4 regions of the Variovorax sp. AB1(2024) genome follow, and region 3 is predicted to be linked to each of the others. Evidence: predicted binding sites of a transcription regulator. Region 3 holds the regulator's gene; each other region holds the start of a gene.

Evidence for each region. The regulator LexA, encoded in region 3, represses DNA repair genes until DNA is damaged. The targets are predictions, from matches to a motif close to ACTGTATNNNNATACAGT.
Region 1: WIX39_RS08295 (putative DNA modification/repair radical SAM protein) is a predicted target of LexA. The motif match lies at 1,620-1,637, and genes of this name have one in related genera.
Region 2: imuA (translesion DNA synthesis-associated protein ImuA) is a predicted target of LexA. The motif match lies at 1,415-1,432, and genes of this name have one in related genera.
Region 4: WIX39_RS23175 (PA0069 family radical SAM protein) is a predicted target of LexA. The motif match lies at 2,572-2,589, and genes of this name have one in related genera.

Annotation. Positions count from the first base shown of each region.
Region 1 is NZ_JBBHKP020000001.1:1,770,126-1,773,659, reverse strand. It holds gene WIX39_RS08300 (UdgX family uracil-DNA binding protein) at 1-327, opposite strand, end outside; gene WIX39_RS08295 (putative DNA modification/repair radical SAM protein) at 350-1,603, opposite strand; gene WIX39_RS08290 (Rieske (2Fe-2S) protein) at 1,732-2,106, shown strand; gene WIX39_RS08285 (YbhB/YbcL family Raf kinase inhibitor-like protein) at 2,130-2,723, shown strand; gene WIX39_RS08280 (sensor domain-containing diguanylate cyclase) at 2,813-3,534, shown strand, end outside.
Region 2 is NZ_JBBHKP020000001.1:3,150,573-3,154,106, forward strand. It holds gene WIX39_RS14660 (2-hydroxychromene-2-carboxylate isomerase) at 1-427, opposite strand, end outside; gene WIX39_RS14665 (CmcJ/NvfI family oxidoreductase) at 424-1,272, opposite strand; gene imuA (translesion DNA synthesis-associated protein ImuA) at 1,447-2,256, shown strand; gene WIX39_RS14675 (Y-family DNA polymerase) at 2,225-3,534, shown strand, end outside.
Region 3 is NZ_JBBHKP020000001.1:3,451,659-3,455,192, reverse strand. It holds gene adk (adenylate kinase) at 1-349, shown strand, start outside; gene WIX39_RS16135 (asparaginase) at 384-1,346, opposite strand; gene lexA (transcriptional repressor LexA) at 1,420-2,103, shown strand; gene WIX39_RS16125 (hypothetical protein) at 2,233-2,595, shown strand; gene WIX39_RS16120 (D-2-hydroxyacid dehydrogenase family protein) at 2,686-3,534, shown strand, end outside.
Region 4 is NZ_JBBHKP020000001.1:4,948,997-4,952,530, forward strand. It holds gene WIX39_RS23165 (aminotransferase class V-fold PLP-dependent enzyme) at 1-800, opposite strand, end outside; gene WIX39_RS23170 (Lrp/AsnC family transcriptional regulator) at 970-1,434, shown strand; gene WIX39_RS23175 (PA0069 family radical SAM protein) at 1,463-2,557, opposite strand; gene WIX39_RS23180 (GbsR/MarR family transcriptional regulator) at 2,669-3,247, shown strand; gene WIX39_RS23185 (thiol-disulfide oxidoreductase DCC family protein) at 3,311-3,534, shown strand, end outside.

The sequences.
Region 1 (3,534 bases), 1.7 Mb from region 3:
GTGGCGAAGGGCCGGTTCGTGCACCAGGCGCCAGAGCAGCCGGTACAGGAGCGCCAGGCGGCCCGCGTCGCGATGCAGGATCACGTCGGCGCACAGCGCGACGAACGACGCGGGCACCGGCTGGCGCGCGGCGCCGGCGGGCGGCGGCAAAGGCGCAGGCTCGAACAGGCCGCCGGCCGGCGCGTCCGCGAACAGGTCGGAACCGCCTTCGCCCTGCGTGCCGTCGCTCCATTCGACATGGTCGGGCGGCACGCCATTCGCCAGCAACCGGCGCGCCTCGCGGCGGAAGGCGTCGAGGTCGACCGGGTTCCCTAGCCGTACGCGCATGGCGGCTTGCTCGCGGCCCAGCTCAGAACAGCGCCGCCTGCGCCGGCCGGGCTGCCGGAACTGCGGCGGCCATGGCGCCCGCCGCCGGCCGGTGCCCGTCGGCCACCACGAACGGCAGCACCTTGCGCGAGGGCACGTGCAGCCGGCGCAGATCGTCGGCGCGCACACGGCGCACACGGCGCGCCTGCAGCAGGCGCTCGACCGCCTTCACGCCCAGGCCCGGCACGCGCAGCAGCATCTCGCGCGGGGCGTGGTTCAGGTCGACGGGAAAACGCTCGGCGTGCGCCAGCGCCCAGGCCAGCTTGGGGTCGACGTCCAGCCGCAGCAGGCCGTCGGGCGCGGCCACGATCTCCTGGTGCTCGAAGCCGTAGAAGCGCATGAGCCAGTCGGCCTGGTAGAGCCGGTGCTCGCGCATCAGCGGCGGCGCCACCAGCGGCAGCGCGCGGGCGGCATCGGGAATGGGGCTGAAGGCCGAGTAGTACACGCGCTTGAGCTTGTAGGCGCCGTACAGCGTGGCGCTCGACGCGAGGATGTGGCGGTCGTCGGTGGCGTCGGCGCCCACGATCATCTGCGTGCTCTGGCCGGCGGGCGCGAACGGCGGCGGCCTGGCGGCGGCGGGGGCCGCGCCGGGCAGCGCGCGGATCGGCACCACGCGGCGCGCCTCCTCGCGCGTGTCGTCGATGCGCAGGCGCAGCCGCGCCATGGAGCGGCGGATGGCGCTTTCGTTCTTCTCGGGCGCCAGCGCCTGCAGGCCCTCGGTGGTGGGCATCTCGACGTTGATGCTGAGCCGGTCGGCATAGCGGCCGGCGCGCGCCAGCAGCTCGTCGCTGGCGTCGGGGATGGTCTTCAGGTGGATGTAGCCGCGGAAGTCGTGCTCCTCGCGCAGCAGGCGCGCCACCTCGACCACCTGCTCCATGGTGTGGTCGGGCGACTTGATGATGCCGCTCGACAGGAACAGGCCCTCGATGCAGTTGCGCCGGTAGAAGTCGAGCGTGAGCTGCACCACCTCTTCGACGCGGAAGCGCGCGCGCGGCACGTTGCTCGATGCGCGGTTCACGCAATACAGGCAGTCGTACTGGCAGTGGTTGGTGAGCAGCACCTTCAGCAGCGAGATGCAGCGGCCGTCGGGCGCGTAGCTGTGGCAGATGCCCGCGCCCTCGGTGGAGCCGATGCCGCGGCCGCCCACCGAGTCGCGCGGCTGCGAGCCGCTGGATGCGCAGGAGGCGTCGTACTTGGCGGCGTCGGCCAGGATGGCGAGTTTGCGATGGATGTCCACGGGAGACCTCTTGGTTACTGTATGAATATACAGTCATCGGCCATCCCAAAGGCTGCGATTTGTAAGCGGGCCGGCCGCACCGGCGCGGCGTTGCGCCGCACTCCAACCTTGGCTACCCTCGCTGCCAGATGACCGACGACCCGACAGCACCCGCCTCCGCCCCCGCGCCCTCCCCCGCTCCCACGCCCATTTCCACCGCGCTTGCCGCCGATCGCATCGCGGTCAAGTTCACCGCACCGGACGGCACCCCCGCCTTCGCCGTGCGCTGGCAAGACGGCGTGTACGCCTACATCAACCAGTGCCCCCACGCGGGCGGGCCGCTCGACTTCGAAGGGCAGATCATCGAGAGCTCGGGCCGCTTCCTGATGTGCGCGCGGCACGGCGCGATCTTCGAGCCCGACACCGGCAGGTGCGTGGGCGGCCCGTGCAAGGGTGCCAGCCTCGTGCCGGTTCCGGTTCACGAGCGGCCCGACGGCAGCATCTGGCCGGGCCAGGCCGAATGAACACAACCTTCAAGGAGAACCCTATGCGCAAGAACACCCGACCTCACCCCCTCGCCCTGTCGGTCGTGGCGCTGGCCCTCGCCGGCGTGCTGGCGGGCTGCACCGGCATGGCGGCCGGCACCGGCGGCAAGGCTTCCACGGGCATGAGAGTGACGTCCGCAGCGTTTGCCGACAACGGCGTGATCCCGGCCGAGCATGCCGGCGCGGGCGAGTGCGGCGGCAGGAACATTTCTCCGCCGGTGGCCTGGAGCAACCTGCCGGCCAAGACCCGGTCGGTCGCCGTGCTGGTGTTCGACCCCGACGGCGCGGCCGGCCTCGGCGTGTCGCACTGGGTGGCCTACAACATCGCGGCCGAGCGCGGCGAGCTCAAGGCGGGCGAAGGCCAGGCGGGCTCCAACTTCAACTTCACCATGGGCCCGAACGTGGCCGGCGCGCCGGCCTATCGCGGCATGTGCCCGCCGGTGGGCGACCGGCCGCACCATTACGTGCTGACCGTGGTCGCCACCGACCTGGCGCCCGGCAGCCTGCCGGCCGGTCTCGGGCGCGACGCGCTGCTGGCCGCGCTCAAGGGTCATGCACTCGGCGGACAGAGCGTGGTGGGCCTCTACAGCCGCTAAAGCCCTCGGGCTGCCGGGTAATAATCAGGCTCCCGATCTGCCGGCGGCCCGTCAGCCATGGCTGCAGCCGCTTTTCCGAAAGCCCATCGATGGCCCTGACCGCCGCCGCGTCCGACGTTGCCCCGTCATCCGAACTCGACGCCATGTTCGACCTGGCGCCCGTCTCCCTCTGGATCGAAGACTACAGCGGCCTCAAGCGCAAGCTCGACGGCTGGCGCGCCGAAGGCGTCACCGACCTGGTGGCGTTCCTGTCGGAAGACCCGGGCCGCGTGAGCGAATGCATGGCACTGCTGAAGGTGCTGCGGGTCAACCAGCACACCCTGAAACTCTTTGCCGCCGACAGCCAGCAGACCCTGCTCGATTCCCTGGACCGCGTGTTCCGCGGCGACATGTCGGCCACCGTGGTGCACGAGCTCGACCAGCTGTGGCGCGGCCAGCTCACCTTCGAGAGCGAAACGGTCAACTACGCCCTGGACGGCCGGCGGCTCGACGTGCGCGTGCGCGCCCGCGTGCTGCCCGGCCATGAAGCCACCTGGGAGCGCGTGCTGGTCTCGCTCGACGACGTGACCGAGCGCGTGGCCGCGCAGCGCCTGCGCGACGAAAGCGCCACCTACGCGCGCAGCCTGTTCGAGCGCTCGCCGGTGTCGCTGTGGGTGGAAGACTTCAGCGCCGTGCGCGCGCTGCTGCAGAGCATCCGCGCGCGCGGCATCACCGACTTCGCCACCTTCATCAAGGTGCACCCCGAATTCGTCACCCGCTGCATGCAGGAGATCCGCGTCATCGACGTGAACCGCGAAACGCTGCGCATGTT
Region 2 (3,534 bases), 300 kb from region 3:
TGCGGTGCGCCGGCAGGCCCAGTCCGGCGAGCAGGTCGCGCATGGCCTGCGGCGAATCGATGTCGCTGTCTTCGGCGAAGTTCATCGTCATGGTGCGGCGGCAGAACTCGCCCATCCACGGCTGCGTGGCACCCATCAGCGCAATGCGCAGCGGCAGCACGGCCGGGCGCGGAAAGCGCGTTGGCTGCCGCCACGGCAGGCCATGCTTGCGGCACTGGCGGGCCATGTCCTTCCACGTGTAGTCGCCTTTCTCCTTCTGCAAAACGAAGGGCGACGTCTCCCAGCCGAAGGATCGGAAGATCGGCCCCAGCAGGAAGGGCTGCCAGCGGATGCCGATGCCGTGCGCGGCCGCCTCCTGCTCCACGCGCATCACGCTGAGGTAGCTGTAGTTGCTGCCGAAGTCGAACCAGAAGTCGAGCGTGTTCATTCGAACACCACCAGGCAGCGGGCCTCGATGCTCTCGCGCAGCGGCGCGTCGGCGGGCGCCTCGGGGTGGTCGAAGGCGGCATGCGGCGTGTAGCGAGAGACGCCGCTGAGCTGCGAGTCGTACTGCTTGAACACCAGCGCCTCGTGCCGGTCCATCGCGGAAAAGTAAGACCAGCGGTGCGAGGGCGAATGCGTCGCGAGGTAGATCTCGCCGGTGCGGCGCGGATAGCGCACCTCGGCGTCGACCAGGTCCCAGGCCATCACCGAGCGGGCATCGCACACGGCGAGCGGCGTGTCGAGCACCGGCCCCCTTATCGAACGCCAGACATTGACGATGCAATAGCGCCGCACGGCCGCGGCTTCCTCGGGGTCGGGCAGCACCAGGGACAGCCGGCGACGGCCAGATTCCTCGGTGTAGTCGTTGTGGATGCGGCCGTTGGCGGCGGCCCGGCCGTCGGTCGCGCGGCGGCCGAAGCTCAGGGCGGCGCGGTCGGCTTCGCGCCTGCGCACCAGGTGGTCGAAGACATGGGCACGCGTGCCGCCCGTGACGGCGAGTGCCAGTTCGGCCACCTCGCGATGGTAGATGGCCGTGACCTCCGCGTCGTCGAGGAAGTCGCGCACGGCCGTGGGCGCGTCGCGCAGCACGAAGCCTTCGCGCTCGATGTCGGGTGGCGCTGCGGCTGCGCGCGCATCCGCGATGGGCATGGGGCGCAGTTCGTAGCTGCCGCTTTCCCAGGGCGTGTCGGGCGGCGGCTGGAAGGTGTAGCTGACGGGGCGCAGGGCGGACGGCTGGAGGTAGTTCAGGCCTGCGGTGACGGCTGTGACGGCTGTGCTGGGGGTGGTCATGCGGTGCTCCTGTTGGACGGCTCCATTGGAGCGAAGCGGCAGCCCCGGCTCAAACGACTTCTGGGCGCCTTCGCATGAGCAGTGGGAATATGAAAATCCCCGTGACGAAGAAAAACAGCTTTTTTCCCGCAGCCCATGGAATACTGTATAAAAATACAGTTAACAGTCTTCGCCATGGGCCTTCCTTTCCTCGATTCCTTTTCCGCTGCCGCGGGCCGCGGCGTCTGGCATGCCGACGAACTCGGCCTGGCCGACGCCCAGGTCGTCGCGACCGGCCATGCCGCGCTCGACGCGGAGTTGCCGGGCGGCGGATGGCCGGTCGGCGCGATGACGGAACTGCTGCAGGCCGCGCCCGAAGCCCATGTCTGGCGGCTGCTGCTGCCGGCGCTGGCGCAGGCGGTGCAGGCGCGCGGCGGGCCGGTGGTGCTGGTCGGCCCGCCCTTCGAGCCCTGCGGGCCGTCGCTCGCGGCGCAGGGGCTGCCGGTGGAAGCGCTGATGTGGGTGCGCAGCGAGGCACCGGCCGCGCGGCTTTGGGCCTGCGAGCAGGCGCTGCGCTGCGCCGACGTGGCGGCCGTGGTGGCGTGGCTGCCGCAGGCACGGGTGGCCGAACTGCGGCGGCTGCAACTGGCGGCGGCGCAGCATGAACTGCTGCTGTTCGTGTGCCGGCCCGACTCGGTCGCGTTGTCGGCTTCGCCCGCGCGGCTGCGCCTTCGCACCGACCGCTGCGAGGCCGATGCTTCGCAGATCGCTTTGCACATCCTCAAGCGCCGCGGGCCGCCGCTGGCCTTGCCGGTCATGCTGCCTGCGCGCAACGAGCGCATGGCCGCGCTGCTGGCCGCCGCCCGGGTGCGCCGCAAGCTGCGGCTGCAGCAGCAAGGCACCGTGGTGGAAGCCGGCGAGACGGCAACCTCCGCCAAGGTGGTGCGCATCGACGCGTGGAAAGGAGGCCCAGGTGCACTGGATCGCCTTGCGGTGGCTACTTGACGACGCCGGCACGCCCGAGGGCCCGGTCCTGCCCACGCCCGAGGCTCTCGGCTGGTGGGCGCTGCGCTACACGCCCCACGTCGCCTGGCAGGACGAAGCGCTGATGCTCGAAGTCTCGGCCTGTGAACGCCTCTGGGGCGGCCGGCTGCAGCTGATGCGCCTGCTGCTGGCCGACAACCCCGCGCCCGACGCGCGCATGCTGGGTACGCAGGGCGCCACCAGCCTCATCGCGCTGGCCCGGCTGCGGCTGTTCGCGCGCGAAGAGAAGCGGCCGCAAGACGTGCCCGCCGGCCTGCCGCTCGACACCCTGAGCGCGGCGCGCGCGCACCTCGACCTGCTCGCGCGCCTCGGTTGCCGTACCTGGGGTGACGTGGCTGCGCTGCCGCGCGGCGGCCTTACGCGGCGCTTCGGTGCCGAGCTGCGCGATGCGCTCGATGCCGCCTGGGGCCTGCGCCCCGAAAGCCATGCCTGGCTCACGCTGCCCGACGTGTTCGAGCAGAAGCTCGAACTGCCCGCGCTGGCCGAAACCGCGCCCGAACTCATGTGGTCGGCCAACCGGCTGCTGGCTTCGCTGCAGCTGTGGCTGCGTGCCCGCCAGCGCGGTGCGCGCGCGCTCGAGCTGCAATGGACGCTCGACCTCAAGCGCTTCAACGGCGTGAACCTGCCGCCGCACCAGCAGGTCACCGTGCGCACGGCCGAGCCCACGCAGGACATGGCGCACCTGCGCCGGCTGATGTCCGAAAAACTCGCGCTCACCACGCTCTCGGCGCCCGCGAGCTGGCTGCGGCTGCGCACGCTGGAGACCGATCCGTGGGCCGGCGCCAGCACCAGCTTCCTGCCCGAGGACAACCGCAAGGGCGACAGGCTGCACGAGATGGTCGAGCGCCTCAGCGTGCGGCTCGGCCCGTCGCAGGTGCTGGTGCCCTCGGCACAGGCCGACCACCGGCCGGAGCGCAAGCAGGCGTGGCGGCCCGCGCTGCACAAGGACAAAGCCCCGCCCGACAAGGCACGCAGGCAGGCGCAGGCCGCCGCCTCGCAGCCCGATGCCATCTATCCGCCGTGGCTGCTGCCCGAGCCGCTGCGGCTCGAGATGGACGGCGAGCGCCCGTGCTATCGCGGCACGCTGAGCAGGCTGGTCGGGCCGCAGCGCGTCGAGGCAGGCTGGTGGGGCGACAAGGAAGAGGGCGGCCAGCCCGCCATGCGCGACTACTACGTCGCGGAAAGCCCCGAAGCCGGGCTGGTGTGGATCTTTCGCGAGCGGCCCGCTGCGCGCTTTTC
Region 3 (3,534 bases):
CGACTACGTGCTCGAGATCGACGTGCCCTTCGGCGACATCATCGAGCGCATGAGCGGCCGCCGCTCGCATCCGGCTTCGGGCCGCACCTACCACGTCAAGTTCAACCCGCCCAAGGTGGAAGGCAAGGACGACGTCACCGGCGAAGACCTGATCCAGCGCGAGGACGACAAGGAAGAAACCGTGCGCAAGCGGCTCGACGTGTACAGCCAGCAGACGCGTCCGCTGGTCGACTACTACTCGGCCTGGGCCAAGACCGACCCGGCCGCCGCGCCGAAGTACCGCGCCATCAAGGGCGTGGGCACGGTCGATGAAATCACCCAGCGCGCACTCGCAGCGCTGAGCAGCTGATTGCCGGCCGCCCTCCGTCAGGGCGGCCACCACCTCACCCGAGCAACTCGAGCATCAGCGCGATGCGCGCCTTCACCGGCGTGAGCGTGCCCGCGTCCCGCAGGCGGTCATCGGCTTTCGGCAGGATGCGCCCGTTCATGCAGCGCGTCGCGCGAACCACCGCCACGCCCGCCTCCTGCGCCTTCAGCGCAGCCGCTTCGAGCGCGTGATGCAGCGTGCCGTTGCCGGTGGCGGCCAGCACCAGTCCACGGACCGGTTCGGCGTTGCCGGGCTGCAGCAGCGCCTCGACGACCGCACCGCTCGCGCCGGCATGGCTCATGACGATCTCCACGCGAGGCCACTGGACGGCGGCCGCCTCGAAGATCTTCGAAGCCGGCAGCGCCCCGCCCTCGGGCCACGCCCTCACGCGGCGCACTTCACCTTCTTCCACATAGCCAACCACGCCTGCATCGCCTGATGCGAAGGCATCGAGTCTGTAGGTGTGGACTTTCTGCACGTCGGCGCCACTGTGGATCGCGCCGGCGCACACCACGGTCACACCCCTCGCACCCGCTGCCAGAGCCACGCCGATGGCATCGCGCACGTTCTGCGGACCATCGGGCGACAGCGCGCTCGCCGGGCGCATGGCGCAGGTCAGCACCACAGGCTTCGCGCACGCCAGTACGGAATGCAGGAAGAAGGCCGTCTCCTCCAGCGTGTCGGTGCCGTGCGTAACCACCACGCCCGCCACGTCGGGCTCGGCCAGCCAGTGCGCGCAGCGCTGCGCGAGCTTTTGCCAGGTCTCGAAGGACATGTCCTTGCTGTCCAGTTGCGCGACCTGCTCCGCCACCAGCGTCACGCCCTGGGGCGCCTCGATGCCGCCCAGAAGGTCCGCTACGCCTACCTGCCCGGCCGTGTAGCCGATGTTGTCGCCGCTGCTGGCGGCCTTGCCGGCAATGGTGCCGCCGGTGCCCAGCACGACCACGCGGCGCAGTTCAGGCGAGGGGAAATCGGGCATGTCTTGTCAACTTTTTAAAACTGGTTAAAAATACAGGTACTGGATATCTAGCCAGTGCCGCAAGGAACCACATATGCAGTTCGCCGTGAAGCTTACAGCCCGCCAGCAGCAGATCCTGGACTTGATCCAGAGCGCCATCGCCCGAACCGGCGCGCCACCCACGCGCGCCGAAATCGCCAATGAACTCGGGTTCAAGTCGGCCAACGCGGCCGAAGAGCACCTGCAGGCATTGGCCCGCAAAGGTGTCATCGAACTCGTCAGCGGCACCTCGCGCGGCATCCGCCTCAAGGGCGACGCCCTGCGCTCGCTGAACGAAACGCGTCACCGCGAAGGCGGCCAGTTCTCGCTCTCGCTGCCCGGCATGGCGCAACTGGCGCTGCCGCTCATCGGCCGGGTCGCCGCGGGCTCGCCCATCCTGGCGCAAGAGCACGTCGACCAGACCTACTACGTCGAGAACACACTGTTCCAGCGCCAGCCCGACTACCTGCTCAAGGTGCGCGGCATGTCCATGCGCGATGCCGGCATCATGGACGGCGACCTGCTCGCCGTGCAGGCCACCAAGGAAGCGCGCAACGGCCAGATCGTGGTGGCGCGCCTGGGCGACGAGGTCACCGTCAAGCGCCTGAAGCGCAACAAGCAGGTCATCGAGCTGCACGCCGAGAACCCCGACTACCCGACCATCATCGTCCAGCCCGGCGAGCCCTTTGAGATCGAAGGCCTCGCCGTGGGCCTCATCCGCAACACCATGCTGATGTAGGCCTGCTGGCAGCAGCACTCACCCGGCCGCGACAGGTGGCGGGCGTATGGCGCGAAGTCGCCATCACCCTGTCGCGGCCGATTCAAGAAATCCTGCCTGTGTTCAACCTCATACTTTTTTGGAGTTCACATGGGAATCGCCCTCCTCGCCATCGCTGATTTCTGGATGCCGCTGCAATCGCTCGCCAACCGTTTGATTCCGGCACGCCGCCCTCATCGCCACGCCCCGCTCGACCACAGCGAGAGTTCCGCCGGCCTGCGCTATGTCGCGGTGCGACCCTCTTGCGGCGCGACGCCACCGGCGGCTGCAGCCACCGCGCCGGCGCGCCCGTTGCGCGTGGTGCGCGTGGTCGACGGAAAGGGCCAGCAGCGCAGCAACCGTGTCGTGATCTCCGGCCGCATGGACGACGTGTGCGCGGAGCTCGACCGTCTGGCGGCCCTCGAAGCGGCCGAAGCCATGGTCACCGCGCCCCGCTCCACACGCCTGCACTGAGGCGCGGCCCCCTGGGAGAGCCCGTCGGCAGTGGGTATCCAAACGTTCGGGGGTGCGACATCCCAATGCTGCGAGGCACAATGGCACGCCATGAATATTGTGATCCTCGACGACTATCAGGACGCCGTGCGCAAACTGCGCTGCGCCACCAAGCTGGACGCGTACGCAGCCAAGGTCTACACCAACACGGTCAAGGGCATCGGGCAACTCTCGGTTCGCCTCAAGGACGCCGACGTGATCGTGCTGATTCGCGAGCGCACACAGATCTCCCGGCAGCTCATCGAGAAGCTGCCCAAGCTCAAGCTCATTTCGCAAACGGGTCGCGTCGCGGGCCACATCGACGTGGCGGCCTGCACCGAGCGCGGCATCGCCGTGGCGGAAGGCTCTGGCTCCCCCCAGGCACCTGCCGAGCTCACCTGGGCGCTCATCATGGCCGCCATGCGCCGGCTGCCGCAATACATCAGCAACCTCAAGCACGGGGCGTGGCAGCAGTCGGGCCTCAAGTCGGCCTCGATGCCACCCAATTTCGGGCTGGGCTCGGTGCTTAAGGGCAAGACGCTCTGCATCTGGGGCTACGGCCGCATCGGCCAGCTGGTCGCGCGCTACGGGCAGGCCTTCGGCATGCAGGTCGTGATCTGGGGGCGTGAAGCCAGCTGCGCCAAGGCCCGCTCCGACGGCTTCCAGGTGGCGCAGAACCGCCAGGAGTTCTTTGCAGCCGCCGACGTGCTGTCGGTCCACCTGCGGCTCAACGACGAAACCAACGGTCTCATCACGCTCGAGGATCTCTCGCGCATGAAGCCGACGGCGCTGTTCGTCAACACCTCGCGTGCCGAGCTGGTCGAGGCCGACGCGCTGCTCGCGGCGCTCAACCGTGGCCGCCCCGGGCTGGCCGCCATCGACGTGTTCGAGAGCGAGCCGCCGCTGCAGGGCCACGCGCTG
Region 4 (3,534 bases), 1.5 Mb from region 3:
GTGAGAGCGTCCCGGAAGGTCTGGCCGTCTTTGAGCGCTTCCAGCACGGCGCCGAGCGCGGCGATGCCGGACATGTTCTCGGTCCCCGAGCGCAATGCGCCCTCCTGGCCGCCGCCCGCCATCAGCGGCGTGAACGGCGCGCCGGCGCGCACGTACAGCAGGCCGATGCCCTTGGGGGCATAGAGCTTGTGCCCCGAGAACGGCGCGTAGTCGATGCGGAGGGCCTCGAGCCGGAGCTCGAGCTTGCCCAGCGCCTGCACGCTGTCGACCATCCACAAGGCCGGGCTCCCGTCGAGCGCCTGGGCGATGCCGTCCAGGTCGCTGACGACGCCGGTCTCGTTGTTGGCGGCCATGGTGCAGACCAGCCCGGCACGTGCGGCATGCGCGCGCAGCCAGTGCAGGTCATGGCGGCCGTCGCGGCCGACCGGGATGGGCAGCACGCGCAGGTTCAGGCCCAGCAATTTGTTCCAGTGGCTGATCGCTTCCGGCACCGCCTTGTGCTCCGTCGCGCCGTACAGCACGCAGTCGACGTCCTCGCGGCCGCGCAGCGCGCTCAACGCCGACAGCACCGCCGTCTGGATGCCTTCGGTGGCGCCGCTGAGAAAAAGCAGGTCGCCCGTGGGCGCACCGAGCAGCCGCCGCGCGCGGGAGCGCACCGAATCCATCAGCGCGCGCGCCTTCAGCCCGGTGCTGTGGACGCTGCTGGGGTTGCCGAAGTCGTCGGCCATGGCTGCGAGTGCCGCGGCCCGGGCGCGAGGCAGCACGGGCGTGGTGGCGTTGGCGTCGAGGTAGATGTCCATTCAGGTGATTCCGGGAGAAGAGATGCAAGCGTTTGCAGGCTTGGCGGGCGTGGCGGGCGACCACGCCGCGCACCCGGTAGAGTCTGCCGCCCGGGGCGGAGCAGCGGCTTGCCTTTTATGCTGCCTATGCCGATAAGATTGGAATCCAATGCTCAATCAAGGATATTTGATGAAACTGGATTCCATAGATATCAAGATTCTTGATCTCCTGCAGCAAGACGCCGAGCTGCAGGTGGCGCAGATCGCCGAGCAGGTGGGCCTGTCTGCCACGCCATGCTGGAGGCGCATCCAGCGGCTCAAGGAGGGGGGCGTCATCACGCGCTCGGTGGCCCTGCTCGACCCGCGCAAGGTCAACGTGGCGGTGACGGTCTTCGTGTCGGTGCGGACCAGCACGCACTCGCAGGAGTGGTTCGACCGCTTCACGGCCACGGTCCATGCCATTCCGGAAGTGGTCGAGTTCTATCGGATGAGCGGCGACGTGGACTACCTGCTGCGCGTGGTGGTGCCGGACATCGCCGCCTACGACGCCGTCTACAAGCGACTGATCTCGGGCACGAACCTGCACGACGTCAGCTCCAGCTTCGCCATGCAGGAACTGAAGCAGACCACGGCGCTGCCGCTGGGTTACGTGTAGAAGGTTCGCGAAGCGGCCACGCCGCCGTTCAGAACAGGCTGCCCTGCCCCGCGGCGCCAGGCGGCCGGAACGCCGTGATGTCCAGCGGAATGCGCTCGCGGTTGTAGCCCAGTCGGTTCGTCGCCTTCTCGAAGCGCTGGTGGATCAGGTCGGCCCACAGGCCCGAGCCCTTCATGCGCGTGGCGAAGTCGGCGTCGTAGTCCTTGCCGCCGCGCATCTCGTGGATGCGCGCCATGATGCGGTCGGCGCGCTGCGGATAGTGCAGTGCCAGCCATTCCTTGAAGAGCGGCGCCACCTCCCACGGCAGCCTCACCACCGTGTAGAAGGCGCTGCGCGCGCCGGCTTCCCATGCGGCCTCGAGCACCTGTTCCATGTCTTCGGTCACGAAGGGAATCTGCGGCGCCACGCTCACGCCGACCGGCACGCCCGCCTCGGTCAGCGTGCGGATGGTGCGCAGACGGCGGTGCGGCGCCGCGGCGCGCGGCTCCAGCTTGCGGGCGAGTTCGCCGTCGAGCGTGGTCACGGTCACGTACACGGCCGCAAGACGGTCGGCCGCCATGGGCGCGATCACGTCGAGGTCGCGCTCGATGGCGCTCGACTTGGTGACCAGCGCGAACGGATGCCGCGCTTCCTGCAGCAGTTCGATGACCGAGCGGGTGAGCCTCAAGTCGCGCTCGATGGGCTGGTAGCAGTCGGTGGCGGTGCCGATGGCGATGTAGCTGGGCCGGTAGCTCTTGCGCCCGAGCTCGGTGCGCAGCATGTCGGCGATGTTTCGCTTGGCGATCAGCTTGGTCTCGAAGTCGAGGCCGGGCGACAGGTTGAGGTAGCTGTGCGTGGGCCGGGCGAAGCAATAGATGCATCCGTGCTCGCAGCCGCGGTAGGGGTTGAGTGAGCGGTCGAAGTAGATGTCGGGCGAGTCGTTCTCGTTGAGCGCCGACTTGACGTCTTCGAAGCGCACCTCGGTGGCGATGGGCTGCAGCTCCTGCGCCTCGGCCACGCCGTCTTCGAGCGTGCCCCAGCCGTCGTCGAAGGCATTGCGCTCGTCCTTGGAGAAGCGATGCGCAAGCTGCGTGGCCGCGCCGCGGCCCTTGATGGCGTGGATGGGGATGTGGGCTGCGGGCATGGCGGAACCTCATTACTGTGTATTTGTACAGTATTTCACTGTTTTCTTGTGGCCGCCCGCTTTTTACATTTCTCTCTTGACAGAAATTTCGCAAATCCTAAACTCCAAGCCATGGAACTCACAGAAATTCAACGCAAGTTCGTCCTCCACTGGGGCGAAATGGGGTCCATGTGGGGCGTCAACCGCACCGTCTCGCAAATCCACGCGCTGCTCTTCGCCCACGGCAAGCCGATGCATGCCGAGGAGCTGTCCGAAACCCTGGGCGTCGCGCGCTCCAACGTCAGCAACAGCCTGAAGGAACTGCAGGCCTGGAACCTCGTGCGCGTCACCCACACGCTGGGCGACCGGCGCGACTATTTCGAGACCAGCGTCGATGTGTGGGAGCTGTTCCGCACCGTGGTGCGCGAGCGCAAGGAACGCGAGTTCGACCCGACCATCCGCGTGCTGCGCGAACTGGTCTCGAGCCCCGATTTCCAGAAGGAACCGCCCGATGCGCAGGACCGCATCCGCTCCACCATGGACCTCATGAACAAGCTCGCCACCTGGGCCGACGAAATGCTGCGGCTGTCGCCCGGCACGCTCGACAAGGTGCTGACACTGGGCGCCAGCGTGCAGAAGTTCGTGCGCGGCGACAAGGCCGGCAAGGACGAAGACCCCGACGCACACCACGCCAGCCTGCCGATGATCTGAACCCGTCTCTTTTTTTGCCCTTTAATTTCTGTTTTGACAGAAATATCGAGAACAAAGGATTCCATGAGCCGCGACGCCCTCCCCGCCTATCCGCTGACCCTGTACTTCGACGCCAGCTGCGCCATCTGCTCGGCCGAAATGGGCAACCTGGGGGCGCGCGACACCGCGGGCCGGCTGCGCTTCGTCGATTGCTCGCCGGCATCGTTCAGCGACGGGCCGGCGCCGCGCGACGCGCTCATGGCCGCGATCCACGCGGTGGATGCCACGGGCCGGGTGCTGGTCGGCGT